DNA from 2 places in the Marinobacter sp. GH_1 genome. Region 2 is predicted to be linked to the other one. Evidence: predicted binding sites of a transcription regulator. Region 2 holds the regulator's gene; the other holds the start of a gene.
What was found. The regulator sigma-54, encoded in region 2, starts transcription at its own class of promoters, with help from an activator protein. The targets are predictions, from matches to a motif close to ANTGGCATNNANNTTGCTNT.
Positions count from the first base shown of each region.

Region 1 (7,934 bases), 2.1 Mb from region 2:
TTTCCGGCCGTCAACCGTTACGCTGGCTTCCGATACTCGCTGGATAAGTCCTTTCATTCAATCCCTTGAGCAACAACTTCGAGGGTTAAAAATCAGAAACGTCGAGAGTGTATCGGCGCGCAACACCGGCCGCAACCCCTCAGATCAAGAAAAGATAATCCAGTCACCCGGCGGGCGAGTCAGATTGTGACACCACATCCTCAACGGCCCGAATCAGTGCATCGACAATGGCAGGTTCAGACGCGGAATGCCCCGCATCGCGGATAATACGTAGGCCTGCTTCTGGCCAGGCCAGACTGAGCGCCAGGGCGTTATCCAGCGGACACACCATATCGTAGCGGCCATGGACGATCACACCGGGTATTCCGGAAAGCCGCGCAGCATTTCGCACGATCTGGTCTGGCACTAAAAACGCCTGGTTCACAAAGTAATGGCATTCAATCCTTGCCAAAGCAATCGCAACATGTGGGTGAGCGAAGCGTTCAACAACCCGAGGGTTGGGATGCAAGGTAGCGCAACGCCCTTCCCAGACTGACCAGGCCTTAGCTGCCTGAATCTGCTCAAGCTCGTTGGGGCTGGTCAGCCTGCGGTAATAGGCCGACACCAGATCATCACGCTCCACGTCGGGGATGGGTGACACGAAATCCTGCCAGTAGTCCGGGAACACGCGGCTGGCGCCTTCCTGATAGAACCATTGGATATCTTTGGGCCGGCACAGAAAAATGCCACGGAGTACCAACCCAGAGACCCGCTCCGGGTAAGCCTGAGCATACACCAGGCTGAGGGTGGAGCCCCAGCTGCCGCCAAACAGCAGCCAGCGATCAATACCCAGAAACTGGCGAACGGTTTCCATGTCCTCCACCAGCTTGTCTGTGCTATTGCCTTCCAGTTCCGCAAGCGGGGTGGATCGCCCTGCCCCGCGCTGGTCCATCAGAATGATCCGGAAGCGTTCAGCATCAAAATATCGCCGGTGATTATCCTCACAGCCACCACCTGGCCCCCCATGCACCACTAACACAGGAATACCCTCCGGGTTGCCGGACTCTTCCAGGTAAAGCTCATGGGGCTCTTCCACCGCGAGGTGGTGACGAGCGTAGGGCTGGATTTCAGGATACAGGCTCAGCATGACGAACTCCGTTTAGGGATAACGGTAGTCTAGCTGAGATTTAAGGGGAGAAAGCAATGGCCGTCCCTGGCCATTCAATTCTAATCTTACTTCTTACCGGCGCGCTTACGCTCGTTCTCGGTCAGCAGTTTCTTGCGCAGACGGATCGACTTGGGCGTTACCTCTACCAGTTCGTCGTCATCAATGAACTCCAGCGCCTGCTCCAGGGTGAACTTGATGGGCGGTACCAGGCCGATCACTTCGTCTTTACCAGAGGCACGCATGTTGTCCAGCTTCTTGCCCTTGGTGGGGTTAACCACCAGGTCGTTGTCGCGGCTGTGGATACCACACAGCTGGCCTTCATAGATCTCCTGGCCCGGGTCGAGGAACAGCTTGCCACGGCTCTGCAGGGTTTCCAGCGAGTAGGTCAGCGCTGTGCCCGTGGCCATGGAGACAATCACACCATTCTGGCGGCTGGTTACGTCACCCAGTTTGATCGGGCCGTAGTGGCTGAAGGTAGACGTCAGAATACCGGTGCCCGATGTCATGGTCAGGAAGGTATTCCGGAAACCAATCAGGCCACGGGCGGGAATGGTGTATTCCAGGCGGATACGACCCTTGCCATCCGGGATCATGTTGGTCATGTCGCCCTTGCGCAGTCCCATCTGTTCCATAATGGAACCCTGGTGCTGCTCTTCAATGTCAATGATCACGTTCTCGTAAGGCTCTTGCTTGACGCCATCGATCTCCTTGATCACAACCTCCGGGCGGCCCACGGCCAACTCGAAGTTCTCACGGCGCATGTTCTCGATCAATACGGACAGGTGCAGCTCACCCCGGCCGGAGACCTTGAACTTGTCGGCAGAGTCCCCTTCTTCTACCCGTAGCGCCACGTTGTGCAGCAGTTCTTTTTCCAGACGTTCCTTGATGTTACGGCTGGTCACGTACTTGCCTTCTTTGCCAGCAAACGGTGAATCGTTGACCTGGAAGGTCATGGATACCGTGGGTTCGTCAACGGTCAGCGCCGGCAGTGCCTCAACATTGGCGGGATCGCATAAGGTATCAGAGATGTACAGCTGATCCAGACCACTCACGCACACAATGTCGCCAGCCTGCGCTTCTTCAACTTCCACACGCTGCAGACCGGAGTGGCCCATGATTTTCAGGATACGACCATTACGCTTCTTGCCATCGGCACCGACAGCCACCACCGGAGTGTTGGTTCTGACCTTGCCACGCATAATGCGGCCGATACCGATCACGCCCAGGAAGCTGTTGTAGTCCAACTGGGAAATCTGCATCTGGAACGGGCCGTCCAGATCTACGGAAGGCGCGGGCACATGGTCGACAATCGCCTGGAATACGGCATCCATGTTGTCGTCCAGGTTTTCATGCTCCATGCCGGCAATGCCGTTCAGGGCACTGGCGTAAACAATCGGGAAGTCCAACTGCTCGTCGGTGGCACCAAGGTTATCGAACAGGTCAAATACCTGATCCACCACCCAGTCCGGGCGCGCGCCGGGGCGGTCAATCTTGTTAACCACCACGATCGGGCGCAGGCCAGCGGCAAACGCCTTCTGGGTTACAAAACGGGTCTGCGGCATCGGGCCATCAATGGAATCCACCACCAACAGCACACTGTCTACCATGCTCATGACTCGCTCAACTTCGCCACCAAAATCCGCGTGCCCCGGGGTGTCCACGATGTTGATGTCGTAGTCTTTCCATTTCAGCGCGGTATTCTTCGCCAGAATGGTGATGCCACGCTCTTTTTCCTGGTCGTTGGAGTCCATAACGCGCTCGTTTTCGAGCTCTTTACGGTCCAAAGTTCCAGACTGGCGCAACAATTGGTCAACCAGGGTGGTTTTACCGTGGTCAACGTGGGCAATAATGGCAACGTTTCTAAGCTTATCAATCACAACGGGTATCCTGCAGAATTTAGCGGCGAGCAGTATATAGAAAAGTCCATGTCGATAATATGAAGAATAGTGCCTAATATGTAACCAATCGACTAATGCACCGTTATCAGGCAGGATAAGAATCAATGCACCAATAAAGTGCACACATTCAATGCAACCAATGCCTGTAAGCTGCACTCCGGTGCGCCAGAATCGCCCCAAAGCCTTGCCGCTGCGCTGTTCTGGCGCAAAACCGAAAAACTGGCAAGCCCCTTGCTTAACCTTGTGCAGCCGTAATTGAAAGGTAAGAGCCAATAGCTTCTGTTAAGCTGCCCTGACCTGAAAAAGATCGGGCTTCAGCCCGCTGAACGATCCGGCATAACGAACACGACATCACTACGGAGCATGCACAATGTCCAAGACGATTGATTTGATCAAAGAACACGAAGTGAAATGGATTGACCTGCGCTTCACCGACAGCCGCGGAAAAGAGCAGCACGTCACCCTGCCCGCCACCGAAGCCGATGAAGATTTCTTTGCTGACGGCAAAATGTTTGACGGCTCCTCTATTGCTGGCTGGAAAGGTATCAACGAATCCGACATGATCCTGATGCCGGACGACGAGACCGCCGTACTGGATCCGTTCACCGAAGAAACCACCGTCAACATCACCTGCAACATTGTAGAGCCGTCTACCATGCAGGGTTATGAGCGCGATCCCCGCTCTGTTGCCCGTCGTGCCGAAGAATACCTGAAGTCCACCGGCATCGCCGATGGCGCGCTGTTTGGCCCGGAGCCCGAGTTCTTCGTGTTCGATTCCGTTAAATGGAACGTGGACATGCAAGGCGCGTCTTACCACATTCACTCTGAAGAAGCTGCCTGGGTTTCCGGCGAAGACTTCGATCGCAACAACATCGGCCACCGCCCAGGCGTGAAAGGCGGCTATTTCCCGGTTCCGCCGGTCGACAGCCTGCACGACCTGCGTGGCGCCATGTGTGCCGCCATGGAATCCATGGGTCTGGAAATTGAAGTACACCACCACGAAGTGGGTACCGCTGGCCAGTGTGAAATCGGCGTTGGCGCCAATACCCTGACCCGCAAGGCTGACGAAGTTCAGATCCTGAAGTACTGCGTACACAACGTGGCCCACGCCTACGGCAAAACCGCCACCTTCATGCCCAAGCCGGTGGTTGGTGACAACGGTTCCGGTATGCACGTACACATGTCCCTGAGCAAAGACGGCAAGAACCTGTTCGCTGGCGACAGCTACGCAGGCCTGAGTGAAGCCGCCCTGTACTACATTGGTGGTGTGATCAAGCATGCCAAGGCCATCAACGCCTTCACCAACCCGGCCACCAACAGCTACAAGCGTCTGGTTCCGGGCTTCGAAGCTCCGGTTATGCTGGCCTACTCTGCGCGTAACCGTTCCGCGTCCATCCGTATTCCGTACGTAAACAGCCCGAAAGCACGTCGTATCGAAGTGCGCTTCCCGGACCCGGCAGCCAACCCGTACCTGGCCTTCGCTGCGCTGATGATGGCCGGCCTGGACGGCATCCAGAACAAGATCCACCCTGGCGATGCCATGGACAAGGATCTGTATGACCTGCCGAAGGAAGAGGCTCTGAACATTCCGAAGGTTGCCGAAACACTATCTGAAGCGCTGGACTGCCTGGAAGCAGACCACGAGTTCCTGACCCGTGGCGGCGTGTTCACCGAAGACATGATCGCAGGCTACATTGACCTGAAACGCGGTGAAGTTGAGAAGCTGAACATGACCACTCACCCGGTTGAGTTCCAGCTTTACTACTCCTGCTAATGCAATGCACCAATAAGGTGCAGGGCATTTAAGCCTGAAAGCCCCGCCCCGTGCGGGGCTTTTTTGTGCCGTTTTTCTCAAATCCCGCCAAACACCCCGCGCCCTTAACGATATGTAACCAAGGGATCGCCCTCCGGCGTTGAAATGCCTGCACCCGCCGCCGATAATCGAGACAGTTCACTACCGCAGGTTATTGTCATGAAAGCACCGCTCACGCTCGCAACCGGCTTGTTACTGCTGGCCACCGCATCCGCCCACGCAGAGGTTTACCGCCATGTGGATGCCCAGGGCAATGTAACCTTCTCGGACGAGCCCATGCAGGGCGGGGAAGAAATCGAGGTTAAACCGGTAACCACCATCACACTGCCAAAGCCTGACGCGGTGAGAGAAACCGAACAGTTGCTTGAGGAAGTGGAGCGCGAAGGTGCAGCCTATGAGAGCCTTTCCCTGATCTCCCCTGAGAACGACCAGGCCTTCCACAGTGGCAACGGCGACGTCACCTTTGAAGTGCGTAGCACACCGAGCCTGCGGCGCGGTCATCGCTATGAGGTTACCCTGGACGGCCAGCCAGTTGGCCAAAGCACCTCAGGCTCCATCACCGTCCGCAATATTGACCGGGGCACCCATCAGGCGGGCGTGCACATCGTGGATCGCGATGGCATACAGGTGAAAAGCGGCCAGCCAATCACCTTTACCATTCACCGACCTTCGCGCCTGAACTGATATTTACGCACTACTTTAGTGCAACCGCACCACGATAAAGCCATACTTTGGGCAGCGAAGGGGCAAAACCCCGGCTGCCTGTAGCGACAAGCTCCCCATCTGCACCAACCTACAGCACCCGGATGCCCTCCGGGCCCTGCTGTGCCCGTACTTAGACCATCGTCGTATCTCAGCAGGCAAAACTGGTTCGTTTTTTGCAAAACCGGGGTAACCACTATGAGTTTAAAACGGAAACCAAGCATGTCGTTCCAACCATCCATCTCGCTGGGAAGCGGTTATAAGAGCATTCTGGACAGCCTGACCACGGCCGTTCTGGTGCTGGGAAACGACCTGACCATCCGTTACCTGAACCCCGCCGCCGAAAGTCTTTTTGAAACCAGCATGACCCGTAGCCAGGGCCTGCCCCTGAAAGACGTTCTGCTCGATTCTGCGGACGCTCTGAAAACCCTGTATGCGGCAGCAGGCAATGGCCAATCCTACACCCGGCGAGAAGCAGAGTTCGCTTTACTGAGCGGCTCAAGACTGACGGTGGACTATTCGGTGACACCCATCAGCCTTGAGCCCATGGAGCTGTTGATCGAGATCCAGCCCCGGGACCGGCTGATGCGCATCAGCCGCGAGGAAGACATCATCTCCCAACAGGAGACCACCCGGATCCTGGTTCGCGGCATGGCCCATGAAATCAAGAACCCATTGGGCGGCATTCGTGGCGCGGCTCAACTGCTTGACCGGGAGCTGAACGATGAAGACCAGCGCGAATACACCCGGGTAATCATTGACGAAGCAGACCGCCTGCGCAGCCTGGTCGATCGTATGCTCGGCCCCAACAAGGCGTTGAAGATTGCACCCACCAATATCCACGAGGTGCTGGAGCGGGTACGTACTCTGGTTGAGGCTGAGAGCAAAGGCCGGGTCCGCCTGAAACGGGATTACGACCCCAGCATCCCCGAGTTCCCGGGCGACAAGGAACAACTGATCCAGGCGTTCCTGAACATCGCCCGCAACGCTATGGAAGCCGCCTTCGAGAACGAAGGCGCCACGCCTTCCGATGTACCGCCGACCATCACTTTCCGTACCCGTGCGCTTCGCCAGTTCACCATCGGCCACCGTCGTCACCGGCTGGTGTGCCGGGCCGACATCATCGATAACGGCCCGGGTATTCCAGCGGATCTTCTGCAGAACATCTTTTATCCCATGATCAGTGGCCGGGCCTCAGGAACCGGCCTTGGCCTTTCTATTACCCAAAGCATCATCGGCCAGCACCGAGGGCTGGTGGAGTGTGAGAGCGAGCCCGGAAGAACCGATTTCATCATCTTCCTGCCTCTGGAGGACAACCAATGAGCCAACCGGCAAACGTCTGGATTATCGACGACGACAAGAGCATTCGCTGGGTGCTGGAACGCGCCCTGAACCAGGCCGGTATGCAGCCGCGGGTTTTCGACAGCGGCGAAAGCATCATGATGCGACTGGAACACGAACAGCCCGATGCCATCGTCAGCGATATCCGCATGCCCGGAGTAGACGGCATCACCCTGCTTTCACAGATTGTCGATAAGCATCCGGATGTGCCGGTGATCATCATGACCGCCCATTCGGACCTGGAGAGTGCGGTTACCAGTTATCAGACCGGTGCCTTCGAATACCTGCCCAAGCCCTTTGATGTAGACGATGCCGTAGCCCTGGTTAAACGCGCTGTGGCCCACAGTCATGAAAAACGGGCCGCCAGCGAACCCCAGGCCGACAGTGCCCAGCGCAACACCGAGATCATCGGTGAAGCCCCGGCCATGCAGGAAGTGTTCAGGGCCATCGGCCGCCTGTCCCATTCCAACATCACGGTATTGATCAACGGAGAAAGCGGCACCGGTAAGGAACTCGTCGCTCAGGCCCTGCACAACCACAGCCCCCGGGCCCGCAACCCGTTCATCGCCCTTAACATGGCTGCCATCCCGAAAGACCTGATTGAGTCTGAGCTGTTCGGCCACGAAAAGGGCGCCTTCACCGGTGCCGGTGCAGCCCGCCAGGGGCGGTTTGAACAGGCGAACGGCGGCACCCTGTTTCTGGATGAGATCGGTGATATGCCAGCCGACACCCAGACCCGTCTGCTGCGAGTATTGGCCGATGGCGAATTCTATCGGGTAGGTGGCACTACCCCGATTAAAGTGGATGTGCGTATCATCGCCGCCACTCATCAAGACCTGGAAAAACTGGTTCAGGCAGGTAGCTTCCGGGAAGACTTATTCCACCGCCTGAACGTTATCCGCGTGCATCTGCCCAAGCTGGCGGAGCGGCGGGAAGACATTCCCCGCCTGATGCAGCACTTCCTGAAGCGGGCCGCCAAGGAACTGGCGGTAGAGCCCAAGTTGTTGCGCCCGGATGCCGAAGAGTACCTGAC
Region 1 is NZ_CP184460.1:718,185-726,118, reverse strand. It holds gene dtd (D-aminoacyl-tRNA deacylase) at 1-57, opposite strand, end outside; gene pip (prolyl aminopeptidase) at 164-1,126, opposite strand; gene typA (translational GTPase TypA) at 1,213-3,024, opposite strand; gene glnA (glutamate--ammonia ligase) at 3,416-4,819, shown strand; gene ACNSOI_RS03380 (DUF4124 domain-containing protein) at 5,018-5,542, shown strand; gene glnL (nitrogen regulation protein NR(II)) at 5,783-6,883, shown strand; gene ntrC (nitrogen regulation protein NR(I)) at 6,880-7,934, shown strand, end outside.
Region 1: the regulator sigma-54 is predicted to act here: its motif matches at 3,264-3,283, upstream of glnA (glutamate--ammonia ligase).

Region 2 (7,934 bases):
TATCCGCCGAGATGACAGATTCACACGCTCCAGACACCCCCGACTACCGCTCCTCAGCAGTTCGAGCCATCCGCATCGAGCGGGAAGCTATCGAAGCCCTGGAAGGCCGTATCAACGGCGACTTCACCAGAGCCTGCGACGTTATCATGGCCTGCAAAGGCCGGGTAGTGGTCACCGGCATGGGTAAATCCGGCCATATCGGCAACAAGATTGCAGCCACATTGGCAAGCACCGGCACGCCCGCCTTTTTTGTTCACCCGGGTGAAGCCAGCCACGGCGATATGGGCATGATCACCCCGCAAGATGTGGTGGTTGCCATCTCCAACAGCGGCAGCACCAGCGAGGTGGTGACCATTCTGCCGCTGATCAAACGCATGGGGGCACCGCTGATCAGCATGACCGGCAACCCGAACTCTGTGCTGGCTCAGGAAGCGGTCGCCAATCTGGATGTCAGCGTTGCCCTGGAGGCCTGCCCGCTTGGCCTGGCACCCACATCCAGCACCACAGCAACCCTGGTCATGGGCGATGCGTTGGCCGTAGCCCTGCTGGAAGCCCGAGGCTTCAGTGCCGAAGACTTTGCCTTCTCTCACCCGGGCGGCAGTCTGGGACGGCGCTTGCTGCTGCGGGTTTCTGACATCATGCATACCGGCGACCAGATTCCCAAAGTTCTTGAAACTACCACCCTCAGCGGCGCCCTGCTGGAGATCAGCCGTAAAGGGCTGGGCATGACCACCATCGTCGACGCCCAGGGGCATCTGACCGGCATATTTACCGATGGCGACCTGCGCCGGACCCTGGACAAATCCGTCGACGTTCACACCACTCCGATCCGGGACGTCATGACCCGCCACGGCAAAACCATTCAGGCTGACCACCTGGCGGCCGAGGCACTGAACATCATGGAAGAGATGAAGATCAATGCCCTGCCCGTCACCGACGACGACGGCAACCTGGTTGGCGCCATCAATATGCATGACCTGCTGCGTGCGGGGGTGATTTAATGAGTGACTTCGCACCGCCTATGCACACCGGCTGGGACGACACGCTCAAGGCAAAAGCCGCCAGAATTCGCCTGATCGCCCTGGACGTAGACGGCATCATGAGCGACGGCCGGTTGTATTTCAGCGCTGCCGGCGACGAACTCAAAGCGTTCAATATACTGGACGGTCTGGGTCTGAAACAGTTGATGATGGCTGGAATTACCGTGGCAGTCATTACCGGGCGCAGGTCACCACTGACAGAAAAACGGATGACCGACCTCGGCATCCCGCACCTGATGCAGGGCCGGGAAGACAAGAAAGTTGCGTTACAGGAACTGGTTGCAGGCATGGATATCGCTCCGGACCAGATTGCCTATATGGGCGATGATCTGCCTGATCTGCCCGCCCTGACATTCGCCGGCCTGGGCATCAGCGTGCCCAACGGCTACTGGCTGGTGCGCCAGCATGCCGACTATTGCACCCAGGCCCTGGGCGGTCACGGCGCCGTGCGTGAAACCTGTGACCTGATACTCTGGGCGCAGAACCGGCTGGAAACAACTTTGGCCCCCTATCTGGGCGAGCCGTCATGATTCCGGAGGTGCTGTCAAACATCGCCCGCAAACCCTTGGCGAGAACCCTGGCACTGGCGGTCACGGCTCTCGCCACTGTCTTCCTGATGTGGCAGAACGAGGAAGGTGACAGTGTGCGGGGCGATGCCGCAGAACTCAGGGGCCCGTCGGAACCCGACAGTTTTATCATCGAGGGCCGCTACACAACCTGGGACGAACACGGCAACCTTAAGATGTCGATATCCAGCCCCCGAATTGAGCAGTTTGAAGACACCAACTACGCCACCATGAATGCTCCAAGGGCCAGGATTTTCAGCGAACAGGCTACCCCACCATGGATAATCGAAGCGGATGAAGGTAGCCTCCGCCAAGACGATGATCAGGTGACCTTGACGGGCAACGTCGTCGTACTCCGGCAAACCGGCGACTCTGAAGCCACCCTGAAAACCGACTCACTGACCCTGGATAACCGCCAGGGCACGGTATACACCGATCAACCGGTCACCATTACCGAACCGTTCGGCGTTACCCAGGCCAATGGCATGAAAGCCTGGATAAACGAACGCATACTGGAACTCAACTCCCGGGTGGAAGGGCAATATGAAACCATCAGGTAAGCGCACATACCGACTGCCGGTCATACTGGCCGCACTGATGCTGGCCAGCCCGGCAACCGCGTTTGATCTGGATTCCGACACCCCCATCAAGGTCAGCGCTGATTCCGCCCGCCTGGACGATACCGAAGGGACCGCCATCTACACCGGCGACGTTGAACTGGTTCAGGGGGCCACCCAGCTGAACGCAGAACGGGTGGTACTGTATCGAAGCCCCGAAGGTCTCAGCCGGATTGAGGCAAGCGGCGAACCCGCCCGATATCGCCAGCCGGCACGGGAAGGTGAAGCCATGACAGACGCCCGGGCGCGGACCATCACCTGGTCAGCGGCGGAAAACCGGCTGACGTTCGAGCGCCAGGCAGTGATTGAACAGGGCAACAATGTGTTCCGGGGCGACGTCATCCAATACGACACCGTGCGCAGGGTGGTCACTGCAGAAGGCGGCACGCCTTCGGAAGAGAGCTCTGGCCGGGTGGAAATGGTGATTCAGCCTCGCGGCTCCAGCAACCCCTCAGACGAATAGGTTACTGATGGCAGTTCTCAGGGCCAGCAACCTGGCAAAAAGCTACAAACAGAAAAAAGTGGTTCTCGATGTGTCTCTGGAAATCCGGTCCGGAGAAATCGTAGGCCTGCTCGGCCCCAACGGCGCCGGGAAAACTACCTGTTTTTACATGATTGTCGGGCTTGTACCCTCCGACCGCGGCCGAATCACCATTGACAGCCAGGACATCACACCCCTGCCCATGCATGGCCGAGCACGCAAAGGGATCGGCTACCTGCCCCAGGAAGCCTCGGTATTCCGTAAACTGACCGTGCGCGACAACATCATGGCCATACTGGAAACCCGAAAAGGCATGAAACGGCCTGAGCGGGAAGCCAAACTTGAGGAACTGCTCGAGGAATTTCACATCACCCATATCCGGGACAGCTTGGGTATGGCGCTGTCCGGTGGTGAACGGCGGCGCGTCGAAATCGCCAGAGCGCTGGCCATGGAACCTGCGTTTATTCTGCTGGATGAGCCCTTCGCCGGGGTAGACCCCATCTCGGTCAGCGACATCAAACACATCATCCGGCATTTGCGGGACAAGGGCATTGGCGTACTGATCACAGATCACAACGTGCGGGAAACCCTCGATATTTGTGAAAACGCCTACATTGTCTCCGGCGGACACATCATCGCCTCCGGCAATGCTGAAGCCATCCTGGCCAATCAGCAGGTCAAGGAAGTCTACCTGGGTGATGAGTTCCACCTGTAAGCGGAAGAAAACCCCTCGACGACCGAGGTCTGATTGTTTTGATGATCTGTAGCAAGTAAACTCGGCAAAGAACTTGCTTATACTGACAACAGTGAGCGGCAAGTAACCAGCGTATAACAATTTTTTTGCCTGACAGCAGGCAACGTCACTACCGGGACACCCTTGATTTATGGATCTTGAGCCATGGTTATGAAAGCCTCATTACAGCTTAAGATGGGCCAGAGTCTGACCATGACGCCCCAGCTGCAACAGGCCATTCGCCTGCTTCAGCTTTCCACCCTCGACCTCCAGCAGGAAATCCAGCAGGCACTGGAATCCAACCCCATGCTGGAAACCTCCGAGGATGACGATCAGTCTGACACCCCCGATACGGATGCCGACACCCGGGACGAACATAAAGACCGGGATTCCGACCACGATGAACCGGCCACCGAGGCTGCCTCTGACTGGGATGAAAACGAAAATGGCCCGGACTGGGCTTCTGAAAACGACATTCCGGATAACATCCCCGACGACCTGCCCGTAGACACCGCCTGGGACGATATCTACCAGTCTGCACCGGCGCCAGCCAGCAAAGGGGACGACGAGAACGAGTCGGATTTCGAAACCCGCAATTCACCGGCCGAGACCCTCCAGGACCACCTGGAATGGCAGCTCAACCTGACCCCCATGAGCGAGCGTGACCAGGCAATCGCCCACGCCCTGATGGACGCTGTAGACGAGCGCGGTTACCTGACCTCACCAATTGAGGAAATCCATTCCGGCCTGCAGGACGAAACCGAAGAAGACCCCCTTGAACTGGACGAGGTAGAAGCGGTCCTGCACCGGCTACAACACTTCGACCCGCCGGGCGTGTTCGCCCGGGACCTGCAGGAATGCCTGCTGATTCAGCTCAACCAGTTGCCGCCAGATACCCCCTGGCTTCGACAGGCACGCCTGGTGGTTACCCAGTTCCTGCACCTGCTGGGCAACCGGGATTACGCGCAACTGCTGCGCCGCAGCAGACTCAAAGAAGATCAGTTGCGCGAGGTTCTGGCCCTGATTACCAGCCTCAACCCTCGCCCGGGTGACGTGGTGGACCGAGCGGAGCCGGATTACGTGATACCAGACGTCATCGTCCGAAAACACGAGGGCCGGTGGCGTGTTGAGCTCAACCCGGAGATCGCCCCGAGAATTCGGGTCAACGCCAGCTATGCATCGCTGATCCGTCGCGCCGATAGCAGTGCTGATAACACCTACCTGCGGGATCAACTGCAGGAGGCCAAGTGGTTCATTAAAAGCCTGCAAAGCCGCAATGAAACGCTACTGAAAGTCGCCACCCGGATTGTTGAGCACCAACAGGGTTTCCTGGACCAGGGGGAGGAAGCGATGAAGCCGCTGATCCTCTCGGATATCGCCCAGGCCGTGGAAATGCACGAATCCACCATTTCACGGGTCACCACGCAAAAGTATATGCACACACCCCGCGGCATTTTCGAGCTGAAGTACTTTTTCTCCAGCCACGTCAGTACCGCTGAGGGCGGAGAATGTTCCTCCACTGCTATTCGTGCGATGATCAAGAAACTGATTTCAGAAGAAACTCCGAAAAAGCCGTTGAGCGATAGCAAGATTGCAGCCATGCTTGGAGATCAGGGCATCAATGTGGCCCGGCGCACCGTTGCCAAATACCGGGAGGCCATGCACATCCCTCCTTCAAACGAGCGCAAACGACTGGTTTAATGTTTTTGCCGGTGCACGAAGCACCGGACACGCAGCCCGGTGGCAACACCGGCATGATGACAACAGGAGACGCCTATGCAACTCAACATTTCAGGCCATCACGTAGAACTGACCCCTGCATTGAAGGATTACGTCAACACCAAGTTCGAGAAGCTGGAGCGTCACTTTGACCACATCAGTAACTGTCAGGTGACGCTGGAAGTTGAGAAGGTACGTCAGATGGCTGAAGCCACCCTGCATGTCATCGGTGGCGATATCCATGCAAAGGCAGAGAGTGAGGATATGTACGCCGCGATTGATTCGCTGGTGGACAAGCTGGACCGCCAGATCCTCAAGCACAAAGAAAAGAATGTAGACCGGATGCACGGCAACGGCTGAGCGCGCTCATAGCGCCACCGTACCGGGTGTTTCAATGATACGAGCTGCGGCGGGGCATACCGGCCGCAGCCTTTTTTTTACGGAATCACAGTCGATCCATGAGCGATACATCCCTGACCATCGACAACATTCTGGCTCCCGAACTGACGCTGTGCAGGGTGCCAGCCTCCAGTAAAAAGCGGGTACTGGAAACCATCGCAGAGCATATTCATCATCAGGATGAAATCCTCAGCGACACCGAGATTTTCAGCAATCTGGTTTCTCGCGAGCGGCTTGGCAGCACCGGTATCGGCCAGGGTATTGCCATACCCCATTGCCGGCTGGAGGGGCTGGACCGTGTGATCGGCGTGCTGATGACACTGGAAGAGAGCATCGACTTCGATGCTATCGACAATCAGCCGGTCGACCTGGTGTTTGCCTTGATCGTGCCCAAAGAAGCCACCAGTGAACATCTGGAGTTGCTAAGCCAGTTGGCCGAGAAATTCAACGACAACGGGTTCTGTGAACAGCTTCGCCAGTGCCAGGATGCAGCATCCCTTTACCAGCGCATGACCGCGGCATCCTGATAAGCAGTAGCACCAACAGAAGCAGGCAGGAGCGTCCATCATGAAACTGATCATCGTCAGTGGCCGATCCGGGTCCGGTAAGAGTACCGCGTTGCATGTGCTCGAAGATCTGGGTTTTTATTGCATTGACAACCTTCCCATCGGACTGCTGTTCCCGCTGACCCGGGAAGCGGCACAACAGGAAGCGCCGGGGCGGCTCCGGAAAATGGCCGTCAGCATCGACGCCCGCAACCTGTCTGCCGAACTGGCCAACTTCGAACAGATCTATCGCCAGCTTCGCGATGCGGGAGTCGTTGTCGAGATTATCTTTCTGGATGCCGATGAACAGTCCCTGCTGCAGCGGTTCCACGCCACACGCCGAAAGCACCCGCTGAGCGATGACCGTACCTCCCTCCGAGAAGCCATCACCAACGAAAAGGCACTGTTGGAACCGCTGTCAAAACTGGCAGACCTTTACATCAACACCACCGGCATGTCGATGTATGAACTGCGCGACATGGTCAAACAGCGAGTGGTCGGTCGCAAGGATCAGGAGCTTGCACTGCTGTTCCAGTCATTCGGTTTCAAGCATGGCGTACCGGTCGATTCCGATTACGTTTTCGATGTGCGCTGCCTGCCCAATCCATACTGGGATACCAGCCTGCGCAAATACGTCGGTACCGATCAGCCGGTTATCGAGTTTCTCGAGCGGGAACCTCTCACCGGGCAAATGGTGGACGACCTGATCCGCTTCCTGGATACCTGGCTACCCTCGTTCGCCGACAGCAACCGCAGCTACATGACCATTTCTATTGGCTGTACCGGTGGCCAGCACCGTTCCGTCTATGTCTGCGAGCAACTGGGCCAGCACTTCCGCACCCGATACAACAACGTGCAGGTTCGTCATACTGAACTTCCCCACCTCCAGGCCCGAGGGGAGATCTGATCCAACATGATCTGCCGCCCCGTCACCATCATCAATAAACTGGGCTTGCATGCCCGCGCCACCGCCAAGCTTGTGGCCACCGCCTCCGGCTTTGACAGCCAGGTACGAATCCGCGGCAAGGGCCGGGACGTGGATGCCAAGAACATCATGCAGGTGATGATGCTGGCTGCCAGCCAGGGTACTGATATTGAACTGGTCGCCGACGGCCCTGATGAGCAGGAAGCCATCGAGGCACTCGTAGAACTGATCGGTGATTATTTCGGCGAGGGGGGTTGAGCACACCCTGGTTCGTCATTCACCTACAATCCTTTCTCACCTGACGGCGCTAACTCCGCTATAATGCGACAGTTTTCTGATTGCAGGTGGTTCCATGACCGATATTCTGGAAAAAAGTCAGGCCCGCCAGCGCCTTCGCTCCCTCAGTGAGGCCCTGGACAGTGGTGCGCTCAAACAGGTTGCCCGCATCCTCAATGGCGGCCTGAGCCCCAGCGATATCGCACACCTGCTGGAATCTTCCCCTCCCCGCCAACGCGCCCTGCTGTGGAACCTGGTCGATAAACAACTGGAAGGGGAAGTACTCCAATATCTCGGTGACGACATCCGGGCCTACTTCCTGAGCCAGCTGAACGCCCAGGAACTTGCAGATATCATTGAGGATTTTGAATCCGACGACCTGGCCGACCTGCTCCAGCAGCTGCCAGACACGGTGATCCAGGAGGTCCTGGACACCATGGACGAGCAAGACCGGCAGCGGGTAGAGGAAGTACTCTCCTACCCCGAGGACACTGCCGGCGGCCTGATGAATACGGACACCATTACGGTGCGCCCGGATATCAGTATTGACGTGGTACTGCGGTACCTGCGCCGCCACCGCAACCTTCCCCCCATGACCGACAGCCTGATTGTAGTCAGCCGGCGGGACGAATT
Region 2 is NZ_CP184460.1:2,927,824-2,935,757, forward strand. It holds gene ACNSOI_RS13300 (KpsF/GutQ family sugar-phosphate isomerase) at 12-1,001, shown strand; gene ACNSOI_RS13305 (KdsC family phosphatase) at 1,001-1,570, shown strand; gene lptC (LPS export ABC transporter periplasmic protein LptC) at 1,567-2,166, shown strand; gene lptA (lipopolysaccharide transport periplasmic protein LptA) at 2,150-2,686, shown strand; gene lptB (LPS export ABC transporter ATP-binding protein) at 2,694-3,419, shown strand; gene ACNSOI_RS13325 (RNA polymerase factor sigma-54) at 3,609-5,138, shown strand; gene hpf (ribosome hibernation promoting factor) at 5,214-5,516, shown strand; gene ptsN (PTS IIA-like nitrogen regulatory protein PtsN) at 5,615-6,082, shown strand; gene rapZ (RNase adapter RapZ) at 6,123-7,007, shown strand; gene ACNSOI_RS13345 (HPr family phosphocarrier protein) at 7,014-7,283, shown strand; gene mgtE (magnesium transporter) at 7,378-7,934, shown strand, end outside.